DNA from 2 places in the Brevibacillus ginsengisoli genome. Region 2 is predicted to be linked to the other one. Evidence: predicted binding sites of a transcription regulator. Region 2 holds the regulator's gene; the other holds the start of a gene.

Region 1 (16,397 bases), on a different contig from region 2:
AGGTAGTCACTGTTCACTATTTCGATTCGGCTTCTAAAACGGTAAAAGATACGCCTTTAGAAGCTAATACCTATATGCTGATCTCCTTGAAAGACCTTCGCTCAAGTGGTAGCTTCGCAGCCGTAAAAGACCCGAAAACTGGCGAGGAATACGATCAGGAGAAGACGCTGATCTATGTGCAAGAGGGCGCCAAGCACGATATTTCTCTCTGGATCACTCTTGCTTCTGGCTCTACTCTTTACTTTGATAAAATGCGCTATGAAGATGTGCTGGACGGAGATGCGAAAGTCAGTCAATAAAACGGTTATGACCGTTTTATTGACCGCCATGCGGTCACATTGATTTTTATGAAAAACGTCGAGACTTTTTTCACAGAAAAAACGGTTTGGAGCGGCATGAGAATGATCGTGCAAGCTCCGAACCGTTTTTTATATTAATATCGGAAAGTATAATTGCTTTACACTGGTAAAGTAATTATACTTATCCATTTGCGCAAGCCCGTTGAGAAAAGATTTCGTCCGCTTGCAGCCTCCTTGGAAGTGAAGCCCAGAGAACGAACGGAGAAAGGGATCCGAACCGCCACCCAACCCCGAAGGGGCGCGAAGCGTTTGGCGGTCCCCCTTTCGGAGGTAGTGAGCGGACTATTTATCATCTATGCGAACTTCCACAGAGCGAAAAGGGACGAAGTCTTTTCTCATTCCCCCCCCGGTTTCCCTTCCACGTAAATCCACTTGCCATCCGGGCTACTCCCGATCACTCTGTTCGTCGCTGTGGAGATCCGCTTGATTTTCGCTGTATCCGCATCAAAGAGGTACAGCCCTTCTTGAGGGAACGCTTTGGTGGTTGAATATGATTGGACACTACTTACCAACTGATGGGTATTGCCAAGCCATATCTCATAAGGGTTATCACCCGAAATTAACCGGCTTCCCTGATACAAGCCTCCATTGGCGTATAGTTGATACTTTCCATCGTCAGATGCGGTATAGCCTGACCAGACATCAGAGGGAATCGGCGGCTTCCATTGGCTAATCTGCCGAGTTTGCCAATCGTACTGATAGCGAATCTCCTCGTTCTTGTTAGGTACTAGCATCCTGGTTGTGACCGTTTGGCCATTGTCATAGAAGGAAACTCCTATTTCTGCTGTCGTTACCTCGCTGAATGCCACCTCGCCTTTTAGCGCTGCAGGATATCGTTTCTGCTTTCCTGTTGCCAATTCGTACACGATTAGATCGTAATCCTTGGTCTGTTCCTTGGTTCCGACCGCCAGGAAGAGATGCGTACGGTTCTTGCTGAAGTTGCCTCCATGAACGAATCCGTTTATTTTAATCGGTACAGCTGTCGGGCTAGCTGGCACGGTAACACTGGAGTCAGGTTTGGCGTAAAAAAATCCCCGTGTATCCGCGATAAATTCACCATCTCCCCAGTAACGCGTCATTAACTCCATCGGATAGTAAATGGTCTGTCGGTTTTGAAGATCATATAAGGCGTACAAATATGGATAATTGGCGTCACATTCGCAGTATTGGGTATAGCGCTTCAGCATGAAATAACGGGGATCAAGATTAACCGCTGCTGTGTCGATAAAGTACGGCTGCGTCAATGCGCCTACGTGCTTCTCTTGCTGACCATCTGAGGAGATCATCCATAGGTCTTCTGGTTGTTCGATAAGCGCCGTAAATTGAGGTGTTTCCGCTAATGGTTTGTTGTTCTTCGTTAGGGCGCCTTGGGGGGTAATCAGGTATTGCGACATTCCGTAGTCTGAGGTGCGAGGAATGCTTTTTGCAGGTACTTCTACCTTGAGATGAAGCTGTCTGTCACTCGTCCATTGATAGGTAAAGCTAGGATGGACGACAGGTGCGTTCGTTTGGTCTTTTTTTGCTGTGTTAGTCTCAATGCTTCTCTCCACTGACGCACGGTCCATTGGTTCACGGAAGAACAAGGTGTAGGTTTGGGGATAAGGGCCCACAGTCGTGTTGATGGGTGAGTGGAGTCTAGGTTCTTCATCCAGCTGGATGACGACAGCCTCGGTCATTTTGTCGTACGCATAGGGGACTTCCGTGACTGCCTTCGTGGTTTTTTCGGAAGGTGCTTTTGCCAGGCAGACCTCCGTTTGCGTTTGTGTTTGAATCTGTTTATTGACAGGAGCAATCTGCGCAGGTGTTTCTGGCGATTTAACCACCGATTGTTCCAGGATCGTACTGCATCCGGTTAACCCAATCAACAGAATCGGAATGGCGATTGGCTTCCAAAGAGGTATGGCCATATTACTCAAGCTCCCTTACGTAATCAACTACTCCTTATACGATGTGGGGTTCTTGTTCGTTTCGACTTTTGTATAAAAATTCCATTCATTGTGGGGTATAAATAAGAACACTTGTTTGGTATAATAAGAACAGATGTTCCTGCTTAACGAATGATGTTCTTGTTTTGTAAAAAATACACGTTGTCTAAGTGGACATTGACGAAAGAGGGGTGGCTGAATTGCAACGTGATCAGGGCAAGCGGGTGATCTTTCTTGTCGATATGCAAAGCTTTTACGCCAGTGTAGAGAAGGCGGCCAATCCGTTCATTCGCGACAAACCGATCGTGGTAGCGGGGGATCCCGAGCGACGCAGCGGAGTGGTATTGGCGGCATGTCCGCTGGCCAAAGCCTATGGGGTAACCACAGCGGAAGCGCTCTGGCAGGCGCAGCAAAAATGCAGACAGCTCGTCGTGGTCAAGCCGCGCATGGAGATGTACATTCGTGTTTCGCTGCAAATCACGCAGATTTTTGAAGCATTCACTGATTTGGTGGAGCCCTATTCCATAGATGAACAATTCCTCGATGTAACAGGGAGCACCTCGTTGTTCGGGGAACCTTGGCAGATTGCCGAGCAGATTCGGGAGAGAGTCTGGCTGGAGACAGGCGTTGTATGCCGTGTCGGGATTGGCGAGAACAAGGTGTTAGCCAAAATGGCTTGTGATAACTTCGCCAAGAAACAGGAAGCGGGTATCTTTTGGCTTCGTAAAGAAGAGTTGGCCGATACATTATGGAAGCTTCCAATTGAGAAGCTGCTTGGCGTAGGCTCGCGGATGAAGCGCCATTTTCACCGGATGGGGATTTACCGAATTGAACAGATGGCGACCCTTTCGTTGCCGGTGTTAACCAAGCGTTGGGGACTGAATGGGGAAGTCTTGTGGCTTACCGCGAACGGAATCGACAATTCGCCTGTATCACCCAAGACCCATGACCAGCAAAAGGGAATCGGTCATCATATGACGCTGCCACGGGATTACCATACGGCAAAAGATTGCAAAGTCGTCCTGCTCGAGTTATGTGAAGAAGTATGTCGGCGGGCTCGAAGCAAGCATCTGATGGGGCATGTCGCCTCGGTTGGATGCAGGGGAGCTGATTTTGATACCCCCACAGGTTTTTGGCGGCAGATGAAGCTTGCGGAACCCACCAACGATGCCATGACCTTATACGAAGCGGTTTGCCGATTGTTCGAGCGTCACTGGGAGGGTAGTCCTGTTCGCAGTGTGGGGGTGCATCTTGGGCAGCTGGAGCCAGATGATGCCGTCCAGCTTAGTTTGTTTGACAACAAAGTCAAACAGCGGTCATTGGCCTATGTCATGGACGGTATTCGTGTCAAATACGGAAACGATGCGATTGTGCGCGCAGTATCCTTACTGGATTCCGGTCAGGCCAAGCAACGGGCCAAGAAGATTGGGGGTCACTATAAATAATGGAGACAATCAACTCACCAGGCTCCGTACAAGAACAATTGCGTGAATGCATCTTGTTTGGCATTCTGTTTAAGGCGGCGATGGCTGATTTGAACGTGATTCACCAATTGCCGTTGAGGCTGTCGTACCATCATTTATTGGAGAATTTATCGCGTTGGGCCGAGAAACAGCATCTGCGCTTGAAGAGGAGTTTGCGTCAGAACGGGTGCGAGCTGCTCACGAGCCGTAAAGAGAACCACCTGTATTGTGTAAAGGTGAACGACCATGGCTATCAGCGTGAAAGCTTCTACTCAATTGAACTGTTGAAAGCCGAATGCCAACAACGTGTACGAACTTGGATTTTAGCCAGTAACGAAAAAAGCTACCTTGACTAAATTTGGTCTTGGTAGCTTTTGGAATGTAAAGGAGGTTACGACCTTACTCCCGTTATATGATCTATTGGAATCCACTCAATCTCACCGTCATTTTCCAGTTTGATTCTACGCGCTTGGGAGTCAATCCACTTCACTACCCCCTCGAAGCTGCACGTCATTCCTCGTTGCTCTTTTACATGTCTCCACCACGTGATGGTCACAGCGTAGTCGTGACGCGCCGAGTCCATCACTTGGAAGTGAATCGATTCCATTTCTTGTTCATCAAGGATTGGCTGCACAACTAGCTTTTGATCCTCTTGGAGTTGTAATATCGCTTCCCTGTGCTCTGGCAGTACGAATCGACTTGCGGTAAAAAGATTGTCTTTCTTTGAGGCCATTTGAATGTCTCCCTTCGTTCCTAGGCTTCCAACAGGGCAGTTCCTGATTAATAAGAACATACGTTTGTATTATATGCGAACAGGAGGGGAACATGCAACCTCTGAGGGAATTAGGGGGAGAATACAGGTGTTAACGAAGATAAGAGGTGTAGAGTATGCATCATATCCAATTGCTAGAAGTTACATTAACGATTCTTACGATTGTTGCCATCTGGTTTGCGATCACGAATTTTGGCAACGTCAAAAGAGTCCTGATTGGTCGTCCGATGCGAACCAAAGAATTAGAAGCGCAACACACCAAACTATTTTGGATGCTAGCACTCCCGATTTTGTCAGCTGATCTATATTCTTCGGTTGCATACGGACCGGAATCTGGGATGACGGAACTGGCTGGACTTGGAGAAACAGCCAAATGGATCATCCTTCCGATCACGATTTCAACGCTGGTTCTTTTAGCGATCCTGATCACTTCGTATATTATGGGAGTAACCGCTTACCCGAATGGAGGGGGAGCGTACGCTATTGCCAAAGACAATTTTGGAAGCCCATTACCATCCCTAATCGCTTCCAGTTCCTTACTCGTGGATTACATACTAACGGTCGCAGTATCCGTATCAGCCGCTGTTGACGCGATTGCCTCAGCTTATCCCATATTGGCTCCTTATGAGACAGTGCTTGCGTTAGTAAGTGTCGTCCTATTGGTCGTGGTCAATTTACGCGGGGTAACAGAATCGGCCAATGTATTCGCATGGCCAACCTTGGCTTTTATGGCGTGTATGATCCTGTTGATCGCTACGGGTTTTAAGGATGAGTTTACGCATGGGTTTGTTCAACCAACAACTCCTCCGCTTGGAACGATTTCGGGGTCGCTCACAACTTTATTGATCCTAAAAGCATTCAGCTCCGCTTGTTCAGCTCTCACAGGAATCGAGACAATTTCGAATGCCGTACCCATTTTTCGTGAACCCCAACAAAAAAGTGCGATCAAAACGTACATCGCCTTAGGGACAATCACCGGAATTACGTTAATGGGGTTTGCTTATCACCTCTATGTCAAGGGGATTTCTGTCAATCCGAGTAACACCATGCTGTCTCAACTGGCTGAAGGGTACTATGGACACGGAATCTTCTATCAAATTCTGATTTGGTTAACCTTCATCGTCCTGATTTTAGCGGCGAATTCCACGTTTACGGGTTTTTCTCAACTATCAGCCATTGTGGCTCTTGATGGGTATCTTCCTCGATCGCTTACAAATCGGGGAGATCGACTGGGATATTCGAACGGTATTATTGTCCTTGCCGGATTGGCTTCTTTATTGATTGCGGCGTTCCATGCTCAGACGAACGCTTTGATTCCTCTGTATGCTATTGGGGTATTCGTATCTTTTACGGTTGCTCAGATTGGGCTGTTAAAGCGCTGGAAGCGGGTTAAGGGAGCAAAGTGGAAGCTGAAATTCTTCATGAACATGATAGGAGCGATCGTAACTTCTGTCGTTGCCGTTATTTTTGCGGTAACCAAATTTATGGATGGGGCATGGATTGTGTTAATTGTCCTTCCGGTGTTTGTTATTTTCTCAATGACAGTCCGCAAACATTATGATCAGATTGCCGCTGAACTAAGAATTGATCCCTCCATCATTCGTCCCGTTGCTCATCATGTCATTACCATTGTACTGGTGTCAGGAATCCATCGAGTGGTAAACAATACCCTGTCATTTGCGAAGAGTCTCGGTACCGACGTGATTGCTGTCTACATCGGACATAACGATGAATCCATTGAGAAGATGGAGAAAAAATGGGAGGAGTGGGGTACTCCATGCAGACTCGTCACGTTAAAAAGTCCATACCGCTCCCTATTGGGTCCGCTCTCCAGATTTATTCATGCGGTAGAGGCGAAGGAAGGTCGGTCTAACCATGTTCATATTGTTTTGCCGCAGTTTATTCCCCGTAAATGGTGGCATAACCTTTTGCATAACCAAAGTGCGCTGTTGCTTCGAGCGTGGCTGTTAAAAAATAAAGATGTCATCATTACGACAGTTCCATATCATCTTCATAAGTAAAAAGCGAAGGTGAAATTGCAAGAAAGAAAGGATAAGAAAGCGATAGCGCTGTTTGCAATGAACAGAAACGAAGAAACGGCAAAAATTCAGGTGAATTTGCACGAAAATGCTTTTTGCAAGAAAATCGCTTTGGCTGTATTGTAGAACGGTATAACATTTGGAATCATTAAAGGGGATCATTTATGCAAGCACAACAAATGGGCGTTATCTTGACGAAACACGCCGAGTTTATGACCGCCAAGCGCTGGACCGAGTTTATTGAACAGCTAGAGAGCAAGGGGTTGTACGTGGTAATTGAAACAGAGTCTAACGGGAAGTGTCTGAGCCCATTGGGAGGATTAATGCCTCTACCAGGCAAAAACGAAACATTTAACGTTAGGACGGCTGGGGAACTAGAGAACCAAGGATTATCCATTGGTCACCATGTTCTCGCAAAACAACCGGAAGCCAAACAAACGACTGCGAACCAAGAATAATCCAAGAGCTCTTTCCGTCAAGGGAAAGAGCGTTGTTGTTTCTAAGGATCTTTATCTCATTTCCATGCCTAAGCGGCGAATTCGAACATCGTAAACGACGGAAACCTCCATTTTAGGAAAATCTTCATTCCAATGGTGATTGACCCAATAATCCTGATAATGGTAGGCGTGCATGATCGAGCCCAATTTAAGAACGTCCGTTTTGTACTCCTTTTGCAGCTTTATCAGTAGACTTTTTGCTCGGCGATCCAGCTCCTCCTTAATTAGCTTTTGATAAATGGGAATGAGATCCTCATCCTTCAGATTTGTGTGATAGGTTGTTTCCATAATATCTCCTTGGAGTTTACACAAATAGCTAACCTTATGCCCGCCTCTGGCATTAGGAGTGTGTTCCACATTTACTTTCGTTTTCACCACTTTGGGATGAAAGGCCAGGTATTCGCCCTTCTTCCCTTGGATGGGAACGACAATATTTCCGCCTCGTTTTTTTTCTGACAGCTGAAGAAGAACCCAAGAAAGAGTATCCGGCAGAACACCCACTAATTTATCACCTTTAAAAACCGCGATTCCTTTCCAAGCCACATCGTTTTTAGTGGCCTCCATATAATTAAGAAAAGGCTCCAAGCGACTGCTGGAGGATTGGATATAGAAGTTTCCCAAGGTTTGATCGGGAATAATTTGCAGCTTCGATCCGCTTTCAATCATATCCATCACATACGCAATCGGAATTTGAGAGATCTTTGGTTGAATCTCTAACAAATGGGATGCTTTCCCTTTTACGACGATAGGCCATAGCAGTCTTCGCATTTGGGGGTTACGGCGAAACCCGTCAATGATATCCGTCAAACCTTTTCGAGCCACATCCTCACTAACAGCTACCACACGGGTATGCCCAAGAAAAATCCTTTGATTGAGTCGATTTTGCAGATTATTGGCCGCATCAATGACTGTCTTTCCCGTTGAGCTCATCACTCGTACAGTGTCTCCACCTTTTCCTCCGCCTGTTCCTCCACTACCCGCAATTTTAGTAGGGATGGGGATTTGTACAGTAATTTTGTAAAGCTTCGGGTTCTCCTCAGACATATCAATCGCAATAGCGAGTAAAGACGTACGTTCTTCGAGTTCTCTTCGATCCCAACAACCTGCAAGGATAAACGAGCAGAGTAACAGCAAGAACCAGAAGCGCAAGTGACCCCTAAACTTCATCATTGGTTTCCTCCATTCTCGGTCGCTTGGTCGATTTTCCTCTGATGATCGAGACGAGAAGATATAGGGAGGGAATAACGAGCGAAACAATTAATCCCAAATAGCCCAAGGTATTCATCACCTTAAAGAGCTCCGTGATGTTCTGCGGCTGCAACGATATATAAAACAAAGGGATAAAAAGAAAAAACCCTGCGTACCGCTGGAACCGGATGCCTTTCCCTAATAGTTGTCGCAACCCATAAATAAAACAATAATAGAAGTTTGCGATGGTAGTGAAAACAGCGGCTACCCAAACGCCCAAAAACGCGGATTCCAATCGCTCGAGGATCAAACCTGGAACCTTTGTGGTTTTGACAATTTCCAATGTAGGCCAGGTGACCTTTTGCAATTCCTCATCTCCAAAAACGACAATGCCTGCGACAACAACTAAGGTGTAAACCATGATGGATAACCCAATTCCCCACAAACCTGTTTTGACTTTTTTGGCGCCGGGAAGGGCAAACGCGTAAAAGATCAGCATAATTTCATACCCTTGATAGGAGAAGGACGTTTCCAGACTTCCTTTTAGTACTTGTTGCCAGCTGACGTTGGAAAGCGGCAGAAGGTTGTTCCAATCCGCTTTTTGAAAGGAAGCAATGGCGATGAGCAAGATCGGAAAAAGGATCACGAGAAACAACAGCTCATTGACGCGAGCGACGACATCCAAATCATGCAAGCAGAGGAAAAATGCAAGCAGGAACATCGCGATAATAATCGCTTCTAGCGGTGTATCTCGTAAGACGGCGGTAACGACAACCTCGCCAAAAACGCGTGATGTCATCGCGGTAATCACGTACATATACGCAAGAAAAAACAGGATCCAGGGAAGACCCAGCCATTTGCCGATTCGATTATTTCTCCGATCGGTTCCCCAGATGAGCGGACTGAATTGAACCAAGGTTAACCTAGGAAATCGATCACTTAACTTGGCGATAGCCACTGAAGAAAGCATGGCGACCAGTCCGCCCAAAATAGGAGAGAGCCAGCCATTTTGCTGGAGAATCTGCGTAGAAGTGCGCGGCAGAGTTAGAACCCCGACACCAATCAATGTACTGTAGATCATGGTGGTCAGCTGCCAGTTCGTATATCCGGCAGAGGTCAGTCTATTCTTCATTCGGATTCCCCCAATTCTGACGAGAGGGATCGGGCGAATTAAACATACGAGGACGTACCTTCATCCACTTAAACGGCGCGCGAAAAACATAATCACGCATGCTGGACAGATCCACTGGACTTAGCGGAGACATATAAGGAACACCAAATGATGTGAGGGCAGATAAGTGAATGGCAATAAGAATCAAGAAGGACATAATTCCGTATAGACCGAACATACCCGCCAGAATCATCATGGGAAAACGAAGCATGCGAACTGAGATGGCCGCGCTGTAACTAGGGGAGGCGAATGAACCAATCGTGGTCAAAGCCACAATAATCACCATGATTGGACTGACTAGGCCGGCTTGTACCGCTGCTTGTCCAACAACCAACGCGCCAACGATCCCGATGGTCGGACCAATTGGCCCCGGTAATCGAATGCTGGCTTCTCGCAATATTTCAATGGCAATTTCCATAATGAAGGCTTCAATAATCGATGGAAAGGGCACAGTGGCACGCCCCGCAGCCATCGCAATGACGAGGCGCGAAGGAATCATCTCCGGATGGAAGGAACTAAAGGCAATGTAGAAAGAAGGCATTAACAAAGCGATAGCCATACTAATAAGCCGAATGATCCGTACAAAGGTCGAGATGAGGAACCGTTCATAATAATCTTCAGGGCTTTGATAAAACTGGTTAAAGATAGCGGGAGCAACCAAGACGAAAGGCGTGCCATCGACTATAATGGCTACTTTGCCTTCCAGTAAATTAGCGACTACTTTATCCGGACGCTCCGTTGTTTGAAGCTGAGGGAAGGGGGACCAAGCATAATCTTGAATCATTTGTTCGATATAACCGCTCTCCAAAACCCCGTCAATTTGGATGGATTGAATACGTTGAATGATTTCCTGGACGATGTGGAGGGGAGCCACGCCTTCAATGTAAACTACGTTGAGGGCAGTATTGGTGCGCTCCCCGATTGAAAACAAGCGAACACGCAGAGAAGGGTCTTTCAGCCGTTTACGGATGAGGGACACGTTATCAACAATCGATTCATTAAAGCCATCACGAGGGCCGCGAACGACAGATTCTGTGCTGGGCTCTTCAATGGACCGTTTGGCATATTTAATTGTACCGCACAAGGTTGCTTCGACTTGCCCCTCGATAAAGAGAACCGCGTCCCCTGACAGAAGATCCGTGATGACATGGCGCAAATCGTTCGATTTCTTGAGGTTATGCATCGCGGGATCAAATCGATCGTTATAGGGGGACGCCAAATATTCAATAATGAATTGATTAATCGTCATTTTATCTACCATGGTATCAAGAAATACCAAAGCGGCATGTACTCCGGTATCAACAGGCCCGATGATGAAGTGGCGGACAATCAGATCGTCTGAAGAGCCCATATAACGATGAATATCCGCAATATTCGCATCGACAGAAGGAGAAAGTGGGGAAGTAGGAACTTTATCCAGCCTCTTCTTGGTATGTCCTTTGAGAAAATCTTCTCGCCGATTTGCTTTACGCTGCTGCCATTTCTGCCAAACGCCCTTCATCTGAATACCCCTTGTCCTGAACTTTTGGTATGAATAGGGTATCCAAATTCCCTAAAAATACCCACCTGCTTTTCCGTTTCCCTTAAAAATGCTTGCAATAAGAACCTGTTTTTATTAACATCTAATTAGATGATCATCTAAATAACAAGCAGTTCTAATGAGTTCATTTCTGAACGGGAGGGCAATATGGGAGAATCAATTAGGGAAAGTGAACGAATGATATTTACGACTGTAAGGCCAGAGGACATCTCTAAACTTATGGATATACATAACTCCAATCCTTTTTATAATCTTGTGTCCACAGGGAAGTTAGAGGTCACACAGGAAGAAATTGAAGAGGACTTAAATTGCAATACGGAGTTTTCAGATTCTTACTCGATTCTTCTGATTGAGAAAAATTCAGGGGAACTCATCGGACACAGTCAATTCATCACCTGCAATCCGCGAGATAACAAACCGTGGCTGGGGCTAATCATCACGCATAAGGATCAACAAGGGAAGGGATATGCCCGTGAATTTATTGAAGTGCTTGTCAGCTGGTTAGAAGATCGCGGATTTGATGAGTTACACCTGGCCGTTCTGGAGAAAAATGAAAAGGTCCTTCCTTTTTACCACCAGCTTGGTTTTGCTTATTATGAAACAAGGGTCACTGAAAAATATGGGCCTGCTCGATGTCTGAAGCGAGTTTTCAAAGGATCCTCGAAGTAAACTGCAACTTTTTCAAAAATGGTTCGTAACTATTAGTGGATAAAAGATAGGCGAATTGAAGGGGGATATTCGGATGATCATCACAACAACAAATACTTTAGAAGGTAAAGAAGTGGAAGGATATCTAGGAATCGTAAGCGGCGAAGTTATTCTTGGGGCCAATGTGGTCCGAGATTTCTTGGCTGGAATTACGGACATCATCGGTGGCCGAAGCGGGGCGTATGAAAGCAAGCTTCAAGAAGGAAGACAGCTGGCAATTAGCGAGATGACAGACCGCGCGCGTGAACTCGGGGCTAACGCCGTAATTGGTGTCGATTTGGATTTCGAAACGATTCGTGAAGGCATGATGATGGTGATTGCTACTGGAACCGCTGTTAAAGTAAAATAACCAAACTTGCTAGCGAGTACCTAAGTATTGCGCAAAGAATGAGGATAACCTACCTAATGGACTAAGAGTCCAATAACTCAGGAGGTGGGTTATGATTAAAAGCTGGTTGGCTACAGGCACTTCAATTCTTTGCGCAGCTGTATTGTTGGTCGGATGCGGGTACAACGCGGCAGGACCCAACAATGCTGGTACGAAAGGCTACGGAACCAAAAGCTATAACGGTGGATATGGCGGCTCAGCCACTAGACCATTAAGTAGCACCAGCTACGGCGCATCTGATACCACCACCTACGGAACCCCAGGATTAGGGGGATTAACCACCCCGCCGAGTGCCGGAACAGCCTATACGAATCGGTATGGGTATAGCGGTTACTCTGGAACGATGGGAACTTATGGGACCAGTGGATTTACCGGAACCGGAACCTATGGAAGAAGTGGAAACATGGGGATTGGTAATAACTATGGAGGTCCTACAGACTATATTGGGACAAATGGAGTTTACGGGACCAATATGCAAACCAGGTCAACTGGAATGGACGGCCTTAGTGGACATTCCCAATACGGTGCGGGTCAACAAGCTGGTATGATCAACGGAGTGTCCAGCCATCTAGAAAAACAATTACGCCAAGCGGGTATTACTGGTGTGAAGGTTTTAGCTATTGGTGACACGATTGTCCTGGGAGAACAGCCAAGACAAGCGCCAACGCGATCTACTGGACCAAACACGGGAACAGACCTGTCCAAGGCGGTTAATCAGATGAAGAGCCTCGTTGGTGGTGGCGGAAGAATCCTAACCGTATCCAGTCCGCAAGCCATTCAGGCAATGGAACGAGTCAAGTCACAGCTGAACAGCGCGACAGATGTGAAGAAAAATCAAACCATCTCCAAAGATTTTGCAACCATTGTAAATAGCGCAGTCCCTCATACTGGAGGAAGTCGCTAACTCAAAGCAGAGCAGATGTCTGACCTAGACAGCTGCTCTTTTATTTATTGTTACGGAATTGCTCGAGCCGATCCTTAGCCAGAGTGGGGTCCATATTCACTTGAAACAAGATGGATAGATGGTGGGTGGATGGAAGCTGCAAACGTGCCGCATGATAGAGCTTGGGTCTTTCCGATTTTATAATGGCCATAATTTCAGAAGTTGGTGGAATCATCGATTTGACGCGTAACAGGCTGTTCAAAAAATAAATAAAGTTATGAATGGATTCCTTGCTGGAATCGTCTGAGTCGTTCGTTAAGAAATCCGCGAGGCCCTTGAGAATGACTTTCTTTGTTTCGGCTGGATCAGTGTGGGAGTGAAAAGAAAACATTGAGCCGTTCACCTACTCAAGACAAAGTGAGGTATCATTTACCTGATCGTACGTTTAGTTCCATCATACATAGGGAGGGGGGGATAAATCTACCAAAAAATGAAAAGTGCTCCCCGATCAATAGGGAGCACAAGTTTTTAGCGATCATTATTGGCACTGTTGCCGTTGCGAATATTGCGGTTTTGATCATTTGTATTAAGCGTCTTCCCGCGATTTTTCCCTGAATCTTTGGAGTTGTTGTTTTTGCTGGACATGTTAAGATCACCTCCTCTATCCAATCGGTAGGGTATCCAATTTTCGCGTATGTACACCTCTTCTAATGAACTTCAGGAAAAATTGACACAAACTATTCAAAATTAGTTGCGAAAATAGTACTAATTTCACCTTGCTTAAACCTGTTCATTCAAAATAAGCTTATCAAATAGATGGTTTAATTAGGAAAAATGAGACGGCTACCATGTTTGGAAGAGGGGGGACAAGGAGAAATTGGCAATTTCGATGGAGATAGAGGCAAGAAGAGCTTTCTTTCGGTTGCAGTTTTCCCCGCCCATCCAAGCGGAGATGACGATTGTTCGAGTGAAGGGACAAACAATTGAAACCGGGAACTCTTCCATACTCATAGAGGATCTGAGCGCAGGAGGTCTTCGCTTTCTTTCAAATTTGAAAATTCCTGTAACAGAGCATATCATTCTGGAGTTTCAAATCACCTTAATGGGTCAATCCATTAGACTCCTTGGATATGTTGTGTGGGTTAAACCGGAAACAGAGGGTATACCAGCTTACGGGGTACGCTTTACGATTGACGAAAACAAGCATGTGCAGCTGACACAGCTATTAAATGCCATAGCTCTTCGGCAAAGAAAAAATATTCCTCTTCCCCAAACCCCAGTTTACTCTGGTTCGTTTGACGAGTATTTTCAGGAAGAATAAAGAAAAGCATCCTCTATTGGGGATGCTTTTCTCGTCATACACTATTGGCGAATTCTTTTATACGATTGGTAGCGGTCGTCGGATCCATGTCGATAAGGAACAACATTTTTAAATGGCTTGTGGAAGTAACGCTGCGTCTAGTCGCTTGATAAAGTTTGGGTTTCTGGCATTTGATCAAGCTCATAATCTCCGTGGTGGGAGGAATAACCAGTTTAACCCGAAGCAAACCATTTAAGTAAGCAATTAGTTGCTTAATCGCAGAAGGATGGTCTTCATCTGGCACATGATCCAATACATCTAGTAAGTCTTTTAACATTTGTTTTTTGGTATCTTTTACACTGCTGTTGAGGTCGATAATCGTAGACACCCCCTGTCCATGCTTCTTCCAAACTTATACCACAGGGAGTAATTCTTCAAACCTCATTTGCTTGAAAAAAGAAAAATTAGTTGGCGATATTGGCCCATTTCCAATCAATATAGCCTAGACCGTCAAGCAATACATTTTGAATTCGTTCATTTTTTACATACGAATTGGTATAGAAGAAGATTGGCAAGACAGGCATTTCATCCATCAAAATACTCTCAGAGCGAGCAAGAAGCTCTTTTCGTTTAAGTGGATTCCTTTCGCGAGAAGACTGATTCAACAACTGCTTAAACTCAGGATTTTCCCAGTGAGTATCATTGTTCACGAGTGTTTGTTCTTTAAACAGCTCCAGGAAGTTCATCGGGTCATGGTAATCAGCAAGCCAACCCATCCGACCGATCTGGAAGTGGCCCTCATGTAAATTGGCTACGTAGGTAGGCCAATCTTCATCGCGGAGCAGTACAGTGACCCCTAAATTGTCCTTCCATTGCTTTTGAATGGCCACGGCAATTTTTTTATGGGTATCAGACGTATTGTAGGAAAGTGTAATTGGCGGCAGAGTGCTTATGCCAAGTTCCTTCATCCCTTCTTTTAAGAGCTGTTTGGCCAACGTAACATCATGGTCATGAAAATAACCTGCGGGTTGAAGGGACATTGATGGTGGGACGACGCCCATCGCAGGTGTTTTTCCAACGGCCAGATCGGTACAGATCGCTTGTCGATTAATCGCGTAGGCAAAGGCCTTCCGAATTTTCGCGTTTTGGAAAGGTGGTTGGTCCACATTAAATTTATACCAATAGGTACCAGCAATCGGGTATGTCAACAGCTTCCCCGAACTTTTTAGACGATTGAGCGACTCAAGTGGCAACTCTCCAAGCGGAGCGCCAGCCCAATCGAGTTCGCCTCTTTCAAACATGGACATTTCGGTTTGAGGACTATTGTTGAGCGAAAAGTGAAGTTCTTGAAGTTTGACAGTTTGTTGATCCCAATAGTAAGGGTTTTTTTCTAAGGTAAGTTGATGCTGTTGCTTCCATTCCTTTAATTTGAAAGGACCATTGCTGATATGTGAGCTGACGTCAAGTCCCCATTCCGGATTGGATTTCGTACTAGGATGTACGGGATAGTAGGTAAACAGTGAAGTTAGCTCCAAAAAATAAGGCGTAGGATACGCCAGCTGAACCTGCAAGATATGATCATTTAATGCGTGGATTCCAACAGATTCCATCTTGACCAAACCTTTATGGGCCAGTTCCGCATTGCGAATGCAAAACATCTGATAGGCGTAGTTGGAAGCGCTATTAGGGTCAATCACTCGTTTCCACGCGTATTCAAAGTCACCGGCTGTGACAGGATCTCCATTACTCCACTTGGAATCTCGAAGGGTGAAGGTATATGTCAGGTTATCGCGTGATATGGCAATGGATTTGGCCACAGCTTCATGTGGGAGTCCATCCAATCCTCGGCGGGTAAGACCGTCGAACAAGGCTCGCACAAGACTTCCCGATGTGGTATCTTCAACTAAGCTTGGATCCAGGGTGATCGGATCGTGTTGAAGGCTTAGGCTCAAACTGTTCACTTCGTGGGTATTGGAATTGCCGCCTTGATCAGCTGGTTGGTTCTTAAGCAGCCCAATGACACAGCTAACCACCAATAAGCTGATGAGAATGAGTGTAATAGCGAATGAACGGTTGATCTTCACGCCAAAGAATGCTCCTTTTCGTAAATTGGTTCGCCCTCATCATACACTATCGAATAGGGGGAAGACTTGAAATTACAAAC
Region 2 (16,397 bases):
CGTCAAATTCTTAAAAAAGTAATCAAAGAAGCTGAAGCGCTTGGCTTCACTGACTTCAACGTAGGTCCAGAACCAGAATTCTTCCTCTTCAAATTGGATGAAAAAGGTGAACCTACTCTTGATCTGAACGACCAAGGTGGTTACTTCGACTTCGCTCCACTTGATATGGGTGAAAACTGCCGTCGTGATATCGTATTGACCCTTGAAAAAATGGGCTTCGAAATTGAAGCTTCTCACCATGAAGTTGCACCTGGTCAACACGAAATCGACTTCAAATATGCGAATGCAATCCATGCTGCAGACCAAATCTTGACTTTCAAGCTGGTTGTTAAAACAATCGCTCGTAAACACGGTCTCCATGCTACTTTCATGCCAAAACCATTGTTCGGCGTAAACGGTTCCGGTATGCACGCTCACCAATCCTTGTTCCGCGGCAAAGAAAACGCGTTCTACGAAGAGTCCGACGTGTTGGGCTTGAGTGAAACTGCTAAGCAATACCTCGCGGGTATCCTGCTTCACGCACGTGGTTTTGCTGCGATCACCAATCCATTGGTAAACTCTTACAAGCGTTTGGTTCCAGGTTACGAAGCACCTTGCTACGTTGCTTGGTCCGCGAAAAACCGTTCTCCATTGATCCGTATCCCTGCATCCCGTGGAATGGGTACTCGTATCGAAGTGCGTAACCCAGACCCAGCAGCTAACCCATACCTCGCTTTGGCCGTAATGCTGAAAGCTGGTTTGGACGGTATCAAAAACAAATTGCAAGCACCTCCTGCAATCGATCGCAACATTTATGTGATGGATGAGCAAGAGCGTGAAGAAAACGGAATCGATAGCTTGCCATCCACATTGAAAGAAGCAATCGAGTGCTTGAAAGCTGACCCAGTAATCTGCGAAGCTTTGGGCGAGCACGCTTTGCTCCACTTCATCGAAGCAAAAGAAATCGAATGGGATATGTTCCGCACCCGCGTACACAACTGGGAACGTGAACAATACATGAATACGTATTAAGATAAAAGCTGAAACCCTTACGCCACTTGGCGTGAGGGTTTTTTGTGGTGTTTTTTTAAATATAAATTGTCATCGGCTCGTGGGTCTGGAGGAACTGTACACCCAAAATGCAGCCCAAGCAGTACAAATGAAACGGATTAATGTATACGACTCTTTAGATTCAATCCTGCTCAATGGAGATTTTTGAAACTTTTAGGGTAGAATGACGTAATGATTAGAGAATATTGGATGCTCTAACAGGTAGTTGAATGTTTCTTGAACGAGGAGGTTTTCCATGGAGATCTTATTATGGATTATGATCATTACGTTATTCGGATTAAGCCTTGCTGGAATCTTTTTTCCGGTATTGCCTGATTTAATACTGATGTGGATTGGGTTTCTCTTATATCAGTTTGTTTTGGTTGCACCTGGGGCACCGGGACTTCCACCTTCTTTCTGGTGGGGGATGGGGATCTTAAGTGCGCTTTCTTATGCTGCGGATATACTGGCCAATATGTATTTTGTGAAGCGCTCAGGGGGGTCTCGGTTATCTTCGATAGGGGCTATTGCGGGGGTTATCCTCGGGATCTTTGTATACCCTCCACTCGGAATGATTCTGCTTCCATTTTTATTTGTGATAGCGATTGAGCTGTTCATCCAAAAGCAGTCCATTGAGAAAGCGATCAAAGTTGGATTTGGTTCACTTTTCGCGTTATTAAGCAGTGCGGTAGTTAAGGTATTCATTCAAATTTTGATGATTATCTGGTTCTTCATCGCAAGGTAATAAGCATGGATTAATCATTCACGTTGAAGGGGTGTTTCAATTGAGCGATCTGAAGTTGATTGAGGAGTACAAAACCAACTTGCAAAATTATTCGCTGGATCAACTGAGGCATATATCCGAGCAAGGGGGTTGGTCGCTCGGTCAAATGTACAGCCATGTGATCCTTGTGGCTCTGGAATACCTTGACAACGTGGAAGCATGTGCAGCAGCAAGTGGGGAGCAAACGCTCGGCAAGACGATGGCCGGTGAGAATTTGTACAAGAACGGTGGATTTCCGCCGATTAAAATCAAGTTGCCGGACTTGCCTGAAAACACACCCAGCAATTCGGAAAGTAAAGAGGACCTCTCCGACGGACTCGATCAAGTAAAGCAGAAGATGTTGGAATGGGAAGGAAAAGTGGAAGGCGTGAACTCCAACTATAAAGTTAAACATGATGGCTTCGGCTGGCTGAACGCGAAGGAGTGGTTTGATCTTATTGATATGCATTTCCGCCATCACCTGAGTCAGAAGAGGGAATTGGAACAAAAGCTAGGGTTATAAAATTTAATTCATATTCAACAAAACAGCTCCCCGACTAGCGGTGTTCGCTAAATGGGGAGCTGTTCTTTTGAAACAATGTTCAAACCAGTTTAATTAATGAATGGTACGGTAAACTCCGATGACCTTTCCAAGGACGGAAACGGATTGAAGAATGATTGGTTCCAAAGAGGAGTTTTCTGGCTGTAAACGAAAATGCGTCTTTTCTTTAAAGAATCGTTTTACTGTAGCTTCGTCTTCCTCAGTCATGGCTACCACGATATCGCCGTTGTTTGCAACACTTTGCTGACGGACAATGACATAGTCGCCGTCCAGAATTCCAGCTTCAATCATACTGTTACCGGAAACGCGAAGCATGAACACGTTATCGGACGACACGACATTTTCAGGGAGCGGGAAGTACTCTTCGACCTGCTCGATGGCGGTGATCGGTTGACCGGCTGTTACTTTACCAAGAACGGGAACTCTAACTACACTAAGGTCGAAATCTTCCTGGAATCGGTCGGAATCACCCAGAAGCTCAATCGCCCGTGGCTTGGTCGGGTCACGGCGGATCAACCCTTTTTTCTCCAGACGCGCCAAATGACCGTGAACAGTAGAGCTAGAGGCTAGTCCTACAGCTTCTCCGATTTCTCGAACAGATGGGGGATATCCTTTATCTTTTACTTCTCTACGAATGAATTCAATAATGGCTTGTTGACGATTGGAAAGCTTGGACATTTCCACACCTCGATCCTCGAGTCTTTTACTACATTATACCATGGGATCTTGCGTTCGACAAACATAAGTTCGTTTTTCTAGGACATCTCCTATTAAAAGAAGCGGGGTTCGTTAAAACTTCTGGTTTCTTCGTCTAACCTTACGGTGAAATTTAGCAAATGTTCCAATAGCCAAGTGGTATCCCCCGGAAAGCAACAAATAAAATCTGGAGTAACTCCACTTTTTTGATAAAAATTGAGTTTAGTGGCTATTGACTAGAAGATAACTCCAATTTATACGATGAACCCATTAACATAAAACGAATGGGTTGTTCGATTAATTAATTGAAAACTCGGAATTCTCGATTGCGTTATCGTGGGGTATTGCATCACATATATCATCTCAAAAGGAGGAGTAGTCCAAACCGAATGAATGCAAGGGAGATGGCTCTAGAATCTCTGTTCGGGGAAAATAAATGTAAGCGCTTTCTATAGTGATATCGTCAAGTTTGTTGAGCGAGAGGTATTTCTATAATGTAAAAAGGGGGAAGAACTAGTTATACTAGCCTGTGTTCAAACCATCCGAAGTTACTTCAGTTACAGCCGTAAAACTGTTTGAGATTATCAAGCAGGCAGGTATCCAGGCAGGAGTAGCCAATATGATTAAGGAACCTGTCGAATGGTTCAGGGGGTGGGCATGGGGAATACTGTATTCGAGTATCAGAATTATATCGAATCCAACCCAATACAAGTAAAAGACAACAAGAGAGTTCGGCACCAAAAAAATTAGCACGCTGTTTTTACGCTACACGATAGTCGCTATTCTAGGCAATTTGTCTTTTGCGGGTCGGTCGGTTATTGACGGGATGATCGTAGGAAATCTAGTGGCATCAGAATTAGCGGGTGTTGGTATCGGCTATACCATCATGGTATTGAGTCGCGCGGTCGGTACCCTGATGGCGGCTGGTGCTGGAGCGGTAGTTGCGCTCCGACTAGGGGAAGGAAAAACGGAAGAAGCGAGGAATATTGTAGGACAATCCCTTTGGTTTACCACCATTTTATCAATAGTTATCGCAATATTTGGATTATTAAACAACGAATCATTGATGCTTTTTTTGGAGCGACCGGCGATGCTGTCCCATTTGCTGTATTGCCGGTCATGCTTAGCTTCTTTGTTAGTGTCGATGAACGACCAGCTCGCCACAGGCTTCTCCTCCTTTTCCGTACAACTTACGATGTTTATTGCGATTGTGATCGATAATATTCTGCTTTCGGACTATGGGGGAGAATTACATGTCTTTGCATTTACGATCCAAAATGGATATATCATCAATTATCTTGTGCTCATGGCATTAGGGGCTGTCACAGGAGTTCAGCCGATTATTAGTTATAACTATGGCGCAAAATTATACGGCCGTGTGAGAGAAGCAACGTGGGTGGCGATCCAAATTTGTAAGATCTTGGCGTTTGGACAATAAAGGATATTTAATTTCACATTCCCGCTGGGCGCAATTACCTTGTTGATCTCAGGTTACTTTGAAGCGGTCGAGAAAAACGGTAGATCACTCTGATCGCGATTGGGAGAACGTTTTTATTCCTTCTGCCCCTCATCTATATTTTGCCTCACTATTATGGGGTGGATGGGGTATGGTACGCGGCGCCGCTAGCTGATCTGCCTTCGTTCGTTGTAGCTGCCATTTTTATGATCAGATAATTCAAAAGATTAAGAAGTCCGGAAAACTAATCAGTTAGGAAAGAAATGTATAAATCGACTAAAGGAGGATTACGATGCACACAGATTACGTTTTTCTTAATGGAGAGGTTATTACTGTAGATTGTCAAAATGGGATTGCAGAAGCGGTAGCGGTAAAAGAGAACCGGATCGTCGCAGTTGGCTCAACTGAAGAGATCAAGCAATTCATTGGAGAAAAAACAAGCGTTATTGACCTTCAAGGAAGAAGTCTGCTTCCTGGTTTTATCGACTCTCATTTGCATATTCTTGCTTATGGAATCGACAAATTAGGTGTAAGCTGCAAAGAGCCCCACATTCAATCTCTGCAAGATATCTTGAATGATTTGCGCGCCAAAGCCTTGGAGCTGTCAAAAGGAAAGTGTGTGAGAGCGTGGGGGTTCAATGAATCAAAAATAATCGAACAACGGTACCCTACCCGTGACGAATTGGACGAAATTTCAACCGAACATCCGATCATTGTCGTTCGCGCATGCAATCATATCTCAGCGGTCAATTCCAAAGCGCTAGAGATGCTTGGTATCACCAAAGATACACCTAATCCCAAGGGAGGCATTATTGAACGGGATGATCAGGGGGAGGCCACAGGACGTTTGTTTGAAAACGCTCATTTTCAAGCGACCAAAGCGTTTCCTTTTTCTGAAGAGGATCTTCGTCGCGCTTTGGCGATGGCGTCTGCCGACTATGTATCAGCGGGCATTACGAGTGTGCATGATGCCGGAACCAATGATTCTGACAGTTTCAGAGTGATGCAACAAGCAGCGCGCAGCGGTTTGGTCAAGGTGAGAATCTATGCGATGGTGTGTGCGATGGACAATCCGGAAGAGTTTATCAAAAACATGATGGCAGCTGGAATTACAACCGGTGTTGGAGATGAACGGTTCAAAATTGGGCCTGCCAAGCTGTTTACGGACGGCAGTAGCAGCGGTCCAACCATTGCCACAAGAAAGCCGTATACCAGCAACCCTGAGGATTACGGAATCCTATACTATACGCAGGAAGAAGTGAATCGCATTTTGGGTGAGGCGCATCAAAAAGGCTTTCAAATAACAGCTCACGCTCAGGGAGATCGGGCTATCGAAATGGTGCTGAATTGTATCGAGGAAGCCATGACGAAATATCCTTCTTCCAATGCCCGTCATCGTATTGAACACGCAGGGGTTACAGAACCTGACTTGCTTGCCAGAATGAAAAAGCTTGGCGTAGTTCCCATTCCTAATCCGCCATTCTTTTATGAGTACGGTGACGGATACATCAAAAACTACGGAGATCGCGTCAACCACATGTATCCACTGCGTGATTTCTTTGATAACGAAGTCATAGCGGCTGCTGGTTCGGATAGCCCTGTAACTGATTATCGTCCACTTTTTGGTATCCATGTAGCCGTTAACCGTAAAAGTAAACAAGGGACTGAAGTCGGGGGAAATCAGAGAGTCAGCGTGATGGAGGCCATTCGAGCCTATACGTGGAACGGCGCTTACGCCAGCTTTGAAGAAGATATAAAAGGAAGCATTGAAGTTGGAAAGTTGGCCGACTTGGTCGTATTAGATGGCAGCATTATGCGAAGTGACCTCACTTCGATCGCTGATCTGTCGGTTGAGATGACCATGATTAATGGTGAGTTGGTGTATCAAGCCGCCAAATTGAATCAAGAGAAAATAACGGAAGTCTAAAGTCTCTTTTTATGTTGCATATTTTTGGGGGGAATTCGCCTTGATAAGGAAAAGAATCTCACTTAATTTCCAAGTGATCGTCATTCTTACTCTTCTGCTAGTTCTCCCGATTTCAGGGATCGGATTCTATCTGTTCTCCAAGCTAGAACAGGATCTGCTCAGCATCGGAGGCGAGCAGATTGTCAGTTCAAGTCATTCTGTTAACCATCTGCTGGAGAAAACCGGAAGTGACTTGTTGGATCTCGTTACTCCGAACTCCCACTGGAGTGACTTTCGGAACGCGGTTTCTAAAAAAGACAGCAACTGGATTAAAGAGAATATCAACATTGCAAAAGGAAACCTAACGGGAATTAACTTTGTTATCACTTCTGACCTTGATGGAAACATTCTTTCACAGACAGACGCAATCGACGGTTTTACCAGCTCCGTGCCGATGAATATGACGGAACGAATGAAAAAGGAAGCCAAATTTAATGGGATTATCCCAGTCAAAAACGGGCTAGCAATGATTGCAGCCTCAAGCATTACAGATGAATCGGGAGCGGCGACTCCAGTCGGATGGCTTATCTATGGTCGACATTTGGACAAGGAAACATTGATCGAAATGAAAGAGACATTGCAGGTTGATGTCGCCCTAATGACAGAGGATCAGTCCTTCTTGACGACAGATGCAACCATAACCCAGGCGACACTCAAGCCGTATCTGGCGAGCGTGATTGCCGGAACAACCGATCTGCAAAAAGTTTTTGCACAATACAACGGTGTGGACAAAGCACAGATGTATTCGCCTGTTCACGATCTCACCGGAAAGCCAATCGGCGTTATGGCGGTCACACAATCGTTATCAGCCACAACAAAAGTAAAACAAGAACTTAAAACAGGGGCGTTCATCTCCGGCTTTGTCATTTTACTGTCCTTTATCCTATTGAATATCGCGATTCGGAAACGTGTTGTTACTTCCATTAAGCAACTGGTCAAAATTCTGGACGGTATGGCACATGGAAATCTGCATACACAAGTGGATGAACGGTTGGTGAAACGAAGAGATGAAATAGGGACTTTGTTTCAGTCACTCTCTGTGATGCTCGGGAGTATGCGGAGTCTATTGCGTAACGTCAACGTAACCGCGACAGAACACGCTACTCATGTAGCTTCGTCAGCTGTGCAACTGGCTTCTACGGCAGAGCAGACATCAGGTGCTACGGAGCAGATTGCGCTTGCGATCAAGGAAATTGCCAGCGGTTCTGACAAACTGATCCAGGAAGCAACTCATTCGACTGCCTTGCTGGACGAAATGAACGAAGGAATTCAAAAAATTACGGATACCCTGTCCATTGTTAACGAATCATCCACGCTCACTACCCGTGAGGCCATCCAAGGCGGAAAAGTAGTAGAGGACGCGGTACATCAAATGGAAGCGGTGAATGATTCCTTCCAGAGTCTGATGAGTTTGATCCGTAACGTGGAAGATAGTTCTAAGGAGATTGACAAGATCATCCGCTTTATTACGGATATTGCCAGTCAAACGAATTTGCTTGCACTTAATGCGACAATTGAAGCAGCAAGGGCCGGGGAACATGGAAAAGGATTTGCGGTGGTGGCGGATGAGATACGAAAACTTGCCGAACAAACCCAGGTTTCTTCTAATCAGATCAAGCAGATTGTGCAACTGATCCAACAGCATTCTTCTTCATCGACAAAGGCCATGGATCAAGTGTACTCGGAGACTTCCAAAGGTTTAATGGCTTTTCGGGATGTAGGCGGTATTTTTGAACGAGTATTGGAAGCTGTTCATAGGGTACAGGAGCAAACCGATTTGGCAAATACAGCATCGACTACCCTTTCTCATTCATCGGAAAAAGTGGCCATAGCGGTATCCAACACAACGAGCTTTGCAAATGAGTCGGTGGGGAAAACCCGTACCGTTGCCGCATTAGGTGAAGAACAATTGGACGCGATGAAAGAAATTTTTTCTTCATCGGAACGGTTGAAACGTACAGCGAATGAACTACAAGTTGTTTTGCAAAATGTTAGACTTGAGGAACAGTAATTTTGAAGGTCTTAAAATATCCCATTTGTGTTAACAGCCATAGTGTCATTCTTGGTTGTCTGCGCAGATGGGATATTTATTTTGGGGGGATGATGTTTTTTCTTGACATGAACATTTGTTCGCATTATGATAGAAACAAGAGATGGGAACAAATGTTTGGGGGTAATGTCATGACGAATACAACACTTTACTATCAACCAATCCGGAAACTTGACGATAAACCGAAGACGAAAGAAAAACTCGGGATTACTCGAGGACAAGCTGCCATACTAATTTTTGTTGCTGGTGCTTTGTTCCTTTTTCTTAGTGGAGTCTTTACTACTGAAGTTAAAGCGGATGAGACAACCTATCAGATCATCACGGTACAAGAGGGAGATAATTTGTGGAAGATTGCACAGTCTACCGTGCATTCACCTGATACGGATCTGAGAGATTTGGTAGAAGAGATCATGGCGTTGAATCATTTAACGGATGAAACGCTTTACCCGGGACAGAATTTACAAATCCCAGGTAGAACGAACAAGTGATTTTATCATCTCAATGCTTCATCCCATTCTTTTGTTATGCTATAATGGAAGGATATCGCTATCAGATAGTTCATTTAGGTAACTGAAAGTGTGGGAAGGAGGGCTATCATGGTATCAGATGAAGAAATCAAACGAATAAACGAATTAGCGAAGAAATCCAAGGAAACAGGGTTAAATGAAGAGGAAAAGCAAGAACAGCATGAATTGCGCCAGAAATACATTCAAGCTGTACGCTCTTCTCTCAGAGCCAATCTTGAATCCATCCGTTACGTTGAGGACCTGGAGGAAGAACAAAATCAGGGCCCTAAACATTAATGATAAAGCAGGTTTAATGGTAACACTACAGCTATGAGCACCCGAATACTTGATTTGGGTGCTTTTTCTGTCGTGTTGTCTTTGTTTGAACCGAGAAGTATTGGAGGTCCTTTATAGATGAACTGGTTAGCTGTTGCAATTGGTGGAGCGATCGGCAGTATGCTACGATATCTGTTATCCCTCACTTTAAATCAAACAAGTTGGCCGTATGGAACGTGGTTCACTAATCTTCTAGGCTCGTTTCTCATTGGATTCATCTTTGTCTGGGGACGAGAAAAGGGGCTGCTTCCACCGGTGGTCTATACGTTATTGGTGACTGGTATGATGGGCGGGTTTACAACCTTCTCGTCTTTCTCATTAGAAGTTGTACAGTATTTACAAACAGGAGAATGGGAACGCGCATTCTTGTATGTGTTAGCAAGTGTAGGTCTCGGTCTGTGTGCTGTATATCTAGGCCTTGTTGTTGGCCGCCAGTTTCTTTCATAGAACAATCATTCTAAGAGAATTTGATTTTCAATAAAGGGGGAATCACTTTGTCTATTCGTCATTCCGCTTATGAATCTGAGCAACAGTACCTGGATAAAACCATGCAGGTGATCGAGAAAGAAATCTCACAATTCAAGGAAGACATCCGTGAGGCGACGGATGATTACGTGAAACAGGTTGTGAACTCCAACAAGGCGCGCGAACTTCGACATTTGGAGAACGCTCGCTCTAAACCATACTTTGGACGAATTGATTTTTTGAAAGATGAAACCTATGACGTTGATCGGGTGTATATCGGTAAGCGCGGGATTGTGAAAAGCGATAACTTTGATACGGTCGTAGTTGACTGGAGGGCACCTATTTCTAGTCTTTACTATTCCGGTGAGAGTCAGAACGCATTTTATCGAATACCCAATGGGATTGTCCGTGGTGAAGTTCAGTTAAAGCGCAATTTTGCCATTGAGGATGGTCAGATTAAAGGAATCTTCGACGGGGCTCTTAAAGAAGTAATCGATCGCGAGGTAGGAGACCCAGAAGAATATCTGAACGAAGGATATATTGACGAGTTTTTAGCATCCACCTTGAATGAGACGAATGATGGCAGACTGAAAGATATTGTTGCAACGATTCAATCGGAACAAAATGATATCATCCGCGCGCTAAAAGATCGCCCAGTGATCGTTCAAGGGGTAGCGGGTAGTGGAAAGACCACAATTGCTCTGCATCGGCTCTCGTACTTAATTTATAATTATCAGGATACGCTGGCTTCCAAGAAATTCATGGTGTTCGCACCGAATAAACTCTTCTTGAATTACATATCTGAGGTATTGCCGGAATTGGGAGTTGAAGACGTGCAACAATCAACGTTCCTGGATTGGGCGGCCAAATTGATTAAAGCCGATTTGCCAAAAGGGTGGAGAATCATGGATCCAAACAAGCCGCTTCTTCTCTTTTTTGGTGAGCAACTCAAAAAGGAAACGGATCGTTATCATGAGTGGCGCCGGGAGCAAGAGATTGTAAGGCGACGTATGCATTTCAAAGGTTCACTGGCATGCAAACAAGCGCTGGAGAACTACATTCCATACTTGATTAACGAGCGCATTCAGTTTAAGAGTTTACGATTTATGTACAACAAAACACAAGAGTCGTTCGGGCTGGATGGTACTGCGATCAAACAGCTGTTCACAGAGCAATATGCGAATCTCCCGCTCAAAAACCGCATGATCGCTCTTCGAAAGCACTTGAAACAAGAGATTAGCAAGCAGTTCTACACCCATCTGCGTGAAAGAAAAATAGATTTGGATAAGAACGGGCTGGCCAAATTCGAAGGTAAAATCGAACAGATTATCGACAAGTACTTAAAGGATTGGCCATCCTTTGAAGTATTTGCTTTGTATCAATCCCTGATGAGTGAGGAAGAGTTGCTTCGTGCGTTGGTTCCTGAGGAAATTACAGAGGAGATGATCTCGGATATTGCTTCTTCAACACGGCAAATTTTTGCCGAGAATCGAATAGAAGCTGAAGATTTGGCTCCAATTCTTTATCTAAAGGATAAAGTTGAAGGTCTTGATCAGAATCCCCAGTTTGATCATGCTGTAGTGGACGAAGCGCAGGACTTAAGCCCAATGGAAATCGCTATGATCTCGCGGATGACGAAGATGACTTCTGTTACGATTGTGGGAGATATTGCACAAGGAATACACAGTTATCGCGGGTTACATACGTGGGATGATCTGATTTCGGGAATATTTGCCGGTCGTCAGGTTGAGTTTTATAAATTGGAACAGAGCTATCGCTCCACCATCGAAATTATGAGATGGGCGAACCTTGTGCTCGCTAAAGTGGATCGCTTGGAAGGGACTCAGGCAGTTCCGGTGCTTCGAAATGGCAAAGAACCTGAGCTAATTCGAGTCAGATCGGACAAAAATAATGCATTGGAACGAGAACTTGGGGCCAAGGTTAAGGAGCTGCTTGAAGAGAAGTTCGTCTCCATAGCCATTGTTACGAAGACAGTAGAGGCGAGCAAACAAGTGTATAAGCGTTTAAAAAAGGATATTCCCGAGCTGGTATTGCTCTCAGCCAAAGATCAAGAGTATCCTGGCGGAATCAGTGTGGTTCCTGCCTTTTTAACCAAAGGCTTGCAATTTGATTGCGTACTGATTGCTGATGTCGATGCAGAGATGTATCAAGCCAATGAAGAGGACGCTAAGCTTCTTTATGTAGCGATGACGCGACCGGTGCATCGGTTATCCTTATTTGTAGGAAGTGATGCGAATTTGTCGCCATTGCTTAAGGAAAAAGAAGAGGTTCTAAAAGCATAGGAAAAAAAGAAAACGTGGAGTGACAATCTCCACGTTTTTTTATCAATTTGTGTGCAGCTTTGGGCCAGCCGTAGGATTAGTGATCCCCGTGGTTCCCTTTGCTTGGGTTTGTAATCACATAGCCTTCTTGTGGAGTGTACAAGTAGTCAATGACCACTCCATCAAGGAATTCTTCACCTTGTTCAAGAATGATGTCGATTTCTTTGTCTGTACTCACCACAACGTCTTTCTCGGTTGGCTTGTCTAAAGCCATTCCATAATGTGCGTGATTACCGTGTTTATGTCCAACGTAGACACGGATTTTCAATTCTTTATCTTCTTCTTGCGCCAATACCTCGCTAAGTTTTTTGGCAGCATTACGGGTAATTTTGCATTTCATGAGAACATTCTCCTAACTATGTATAGTAGACTTCCTTTATCTTAGCAGAGAATCTTTTGTTTAGGCAAACGTTACTAGGTTATTTTGGATGGAGATTGTATTTTCGACCTGAGGTTTCAAGCCATTTATCGATCGCATCGACTGAATAAAATATGGTGAGATCTGTTCGAATACAAGGAATGTCAGTATGATCACTCTGACATATTCATATTATTTGTGATCGTGATGTCTCGGATCGCGTTAGATATCAGGTAAGAACCAACGAGCATACATAACCCTAAAAATATAAGGGCTTTATTTGACGCATTTTCCGACATGCGATACCGCCTTCCTTAAATCCCAAAATATAACATATCCTATAATGGTACTATATCCAAAACATTCAAATAAATAGGGATTTAACGTAAACAACCGTTCCTAAACCCCTTATTTTTATTAAACGAAATGACAAGTTAGAACAAAATGACCTATGGTATAATTGATGAAATAAACACCTTAATTTAACTCGTAGTTGCAGGTGGATTAAGTATTAGCTATGCCAACAGCGCATTTTTATTAAATCTGTGAGGTGGAAAAATTGAAAAATAAAATCGTTTTACTTGCATCAGACCAGCTTGGTAAGGGAGAAGCGGAACTGGGTGAAGGAATATTAGAAACCTTCTTTACCATTCTTAAGCAAAAGGAAGAGCTGCCTGCGGCTGTTTTTTGCATGAACCGCGGTGTGTTCGCATTATCGGAACGTTCGCTTGTTTCTCTCCAATTAAAAGAACTGGAAGAAAAGGGTGTTGACGTTCTTGCTTGTAAAACATGTGTAGACTATTATGAGCTTGACGATAAGCTTGTAGCCGGGAAAATTAGCGGGATGGCCCAATTTATTGAGTTAGCCTCAAAATATGAAGTCATTACATTATCTTAACTTTAAAGCGGTTGTCCCTCAGGTGTCTGGCATCCATTTCCTCAACAACTCCATAAAAAGAAAAAAGCAACGCAATTCACGTCGCTTACAAATAACGGTCTGAACGATTGTTCTCACATCGGATCGATCCACTCGGGCCAATCTGTGAAGTCATTGTACATCTCAAGGTCTCGTGGCGGAAAGTAGAGTTCATATAAATTGTGCAACAACATATCGGATGGTTCCAGATACCGATTCGGGTCCGCCTGTTGGAATTTGTCCATAGAATCAACTCCTTCCTCATCCATTTTCTCCAAAATGCTTATAAAAAATGTGGAAGTTATGTAAAAAAGCTATTGATCTTTGGACAAGGACATATTATACTCTGAATCGTAAGTGAATTTTCACGCCAATTACTAGAAAAATCAACGCCGGTGTAGCTCAATTGGTAGAGCACCTGACTTGTAATCAGGGGGTTGTGGGTTCAAGTCCTATCGCCGGCACCATTACATATTTCAATGCAGACGCCTCTTTGGGGGTGTCTTTTTTATTGCCTTTACTATCGTAAATCTTGCGGCTCATGAGAGAAAACAAAATGATTGTCAAACCGTCAGCCTTAAATGAGCTGTCGTTTTTTATTGGAGAGTTTCGATAAATTAGTAAATGTGTCCATTTTTCGAAAACTGTATTACGTCAAGAAAGCGCTGTTATAGTATCTGTTATAGTTATATGTCGATAAAAATTAATACAGAAAAATCTTTTTATATCAAGGGTGTGAAGTAAATCACTTCGCTCTGTACTTTTTTCTGATAACCTTGTGTATGAATCAAGAGAGCGATAGAAAACTTACTCGATGGCAATCTATCGTGTCCGATACTTACATGCTAGGGGAGAGGTTCAACATGTCCAAATTACCGAAGAAGAATGAGCTTGGCTTCTTTGAGATCCGCCTTGAGTCAATTGGTGGATTAGGGGCTAACTTGGCGGGAAAAATGCTTGCCGAGGCAGGTGTACTTGGTGTTGGATTGAATAGCTCCAACTTTTCATCATATGGTTCAGAGAAAAAAGGTTCACCTGTTAAAGCCTTTGTTCGCTTTTGTGATGAAGATACGGAGATCCGCGCACACAGTCCAATCGAAACGCCGCACGTTGTTGGTGTATTCCATGAAGCACTTTACAAAACGGTTGATGTAGTAAGCGGACTTGTTCCAGACGGAATCGTGTTGGTTAACACAACGCGTGACGCAGAGGTAGTTCGTAAAGACCTGAAACTAGAGTATGGCACGTTGGCTACGATCGACGCGATGGGTATTGCCGTTGATGAGAAAACCAAAGTAAATACCGCAATGCTGGGTGCATTGTATAGAATCTGTGATTTCCTTGATGCAGACGCAATGCGTAACATCATCCGCAAAACGTTCGAGAAAAAATATCCACACCTGGTGGAACCAAATATTCGTACATTTGACCGAGGATATAACGAAGTGAAGTTTATTACGATCGAAGCTTCCGCGGATGCCCAAGGAAAAGAGTTCGTTCGTCCGCTTCCTATGTTTGGTTATATGACACAAGCAATCGGTGGCACGATTTTAAACCCAGGTAACAGTATCTTAAAAGACCTGAGCGGTTCCCGCCAAGGGTTCTTGCCTGCTTGGGAAGAAGAAAAATGTATCCACTGTGCAGCATGTGATACCGTTTGTCCAGATTACTGCTTTGTTTGGGAAGAAAAAGAAGATAAACGCGGTCGTATGCAAATGATGCTGACCGGTATCGACTATCAATATTGCAAAGGTTGCCAAAAGTGTGTGGTTGCCTGTCCGACAGATGCGCTTTCTACTTTGCGTGAAGAGATTGGCTACGCGGATGAGAATCGCGTAAAACAAAATTTTGTGCTGGCATCCAACTGAGTGAGGAGGTAGTTCAACATGGCGATCAATTATGAAAAAGAAGCAGAACAAGTAAGCACCAATCGTCCGGAACAAAAACTGGTGTTTGAATCAGGGAATGAAATGGCTGCAATGGCAGCAGCACAAATCAACTATCACATCATGGGTTATTTCCCAATCACTCCATCTACTGAGGTAGCACAATATCTTGACCAAATGAAAACACGCGGCGAGCATGATATCGTGTTGATCCCTGCCGACGGGGAGCACGGTTCTGCGGGTATCTGCTACGGTGCAGCTACGGCGGGCGCTCGTGTGTTCAACGCAACAAGCGCCAACGGTTTCTTGTACATGTTGGAGCAAATGCCAGTACAATCTGGTACGCGTTTCCCAATGGTATTGAACCTGGTAACTCGCGCAATCTCTGGTCCGCTTGATATTCGTGGAGATCACTCCGATTTGTATTATGGCTTGAACATTGGTTGGCCGATCCTGATGGCTCGTACTGCACAAGCCGTTTATGATATGAACATTATGGCGTTGAAATTGGCAGAGCACTCCGATGTTCGTTTGCCAGTAATGGTTGCTTACGACGGTTTCTTCACTTCTCATCAAAAACGTCGTGTATCTTACTTTGCTGATCGTAAAGTAGTACAAGATTTCGTGGGTCCGCAACCAACCAACTACCCACATGTACTTGATCCACAAAACCCAATCACTGTGGGACCATACATGAATGATCCTGACTTGATCAACAATAACTTCCAACAATCGGAAGCGATGTATCGCGCAGGGGAAGTATTCCAACAAATCGCTGCCGCTTACAAAGAAATGTCCGGTCGTGAATACCCAGTTCTTGATCTTTACAAAATGGAAGATGCGGAAGTTGCTTTGTTCTTGCTCAACTCTGCGGCAGAAACAGCAAAAGACGTAGTAGATAAATTACGTGCCCAAGGTATTAAAGCAGGGGTAATCAGCCCAAATATCATCCGTCCATTCCCAGCAAAAGAAATTCGTGAAGCATTGAAGAATGTAAAAGCACTTCTCGTAGGGGAACGCGCAGATTCTTACGGTGGTCATGGCGCAAACCTGACACACGAAATCA

What was found. Region 2 encodes LexA, which represses DNA repair genes until DNA is damaged. Its sites were predicted from a motif close to CGAACATATGTTCG; they were not measured.
Region 1: ACQCN2_RS09120 (YolD-like family protein) is a predicted target of LexA. The motif match lies at 4,534-4,547, and genes of this name have one in related genera.

The regions. Positions count from the first base shown of each region.
Region 1 is NZ_JBNJQR010000003.1:402,811-419,207, forward strand. It holds gene ACQCN2_RS09100 (type II secretion system protein) at 1-299, shown strand, start outside; gene ACQCN2_RS09105 (hypothetical protein) at 695-2,266, opposite strand; gene dinB (DNA polymerase IV) at 2,485-3,729, shown strand; gene ACQCN2_RS09115 (YhjD family protein) at 3,729-4,103, shown strand; gene ACQCN2_RS09120 (YolD-like family protein) at 4,139-4,480, opposite strand; gene ACQCN2_RS09125 (APC family permease) at 4,636-6,540, shown strand; gene ACQCN2_RS09130 (hypothetical protein) at 6,723-7,016, shown strand; gene ACQCN2_RS09135 (Ger(x)C family spore germination protein) at 7,068-8,225, opposite strand; gene ACQCN2_RS09140 (GerAB/ArcD/ProY family transporter) at 8,212-9,375, opposite strand; gene ACQCN2_RS09145 (spore germination protein) at 9,365-10,915, opposite strand; gene ACQCN2_RS09150 (GNAT family N-acetyltransferase) at 11,102-11,623, shown strand; gene ACQCN2_RS09155 (YbjQ family protein) at 11,697-12,011, shown strand; gene ACQCN2_RS09160 (hypothetical protein) at 12,103-12,954, shown strand; gene ACQCN2_RS09165 (hypothetical protein) at 12,995-13,324, opposite strand; gene ACQCN2_RS09170 (PilZ domain-containing protein) at 13,811-14,254, shown strand; gene ACQCN2_RS09175 (hypothetical protein) at 14,289-14,621, opposite strand; gene ACQCN2_RS09180 (peptide ABC transporter substrate-binding protein) at 14,698-16,317, opposite strand.
Region 2 is NZ_JBNJQR010000006.1:197,113-213,509, forward strand. It holds gene glnA (type I glutamate--ammonia ligase) at 1-1,011, shown strand, start outside; gene ACQCN2_RS14260 (DUF456 domain-containing protein) at 1,286-1,774, shown strand; gene ACQCN2_RS14265 (DinB family protein) at 1,806-2,315, shown strand; gene lexA (transcriptional repressor LexA) at 2,409-3,032, opposite strand; gene ACQCN2_RS14275 (aldehyde dehydrogenase family protein) at 3,580-3,765, shown strand; gene ACQCN2_RS14280 (MATE family efflux transporter) at 3,832-4,488, shown strand; gene ACQCN2_RS14285 (amidohydrolase) at 4,799-6,433, shown strand; gene ACQCN2_RS14290 (methyl-accepting chemotaxis protein) at 6,474-8,483, shown strand; gene yneA (cell division suppressor protein YneA) at 8,654-9,010, shown strand; gene ACQCN2_RS14300 (DUF896 domain-containing protein) at 9,119-9,325, shown strand; gene crcB (fluoride efflux transporter CrcB) at 9,443-9,811, shown strand; gene ACQCN2_RS14310 (HelD family protein) at 9,859-12,132, shown strand; gene ACQCN2_RS14315 (iron-sulfur cluster assembly accessory protein) at 12,209-12,511, opposite strand; gene ACQCN2_RS14320 (DsrE family protein) at 13,089-13,427, shown strand; gene ACQCN2_RS14325 (hypothetical protein) at 13,541-13,690, opposite strand; tRNA gene ACQCN2_RS14330 (tRNA-Thr) at 13,837-13,912, shown strand; gene ACQCN2_RS14335 (2-oxoacid:acceptor oxidoreductase family protein) at 14,309-15,313, shown strand; gene ACQCN2_RS14340 (transketolase C-terminal domain-containing protein) at 15,332-16,397, shown strand, end outside.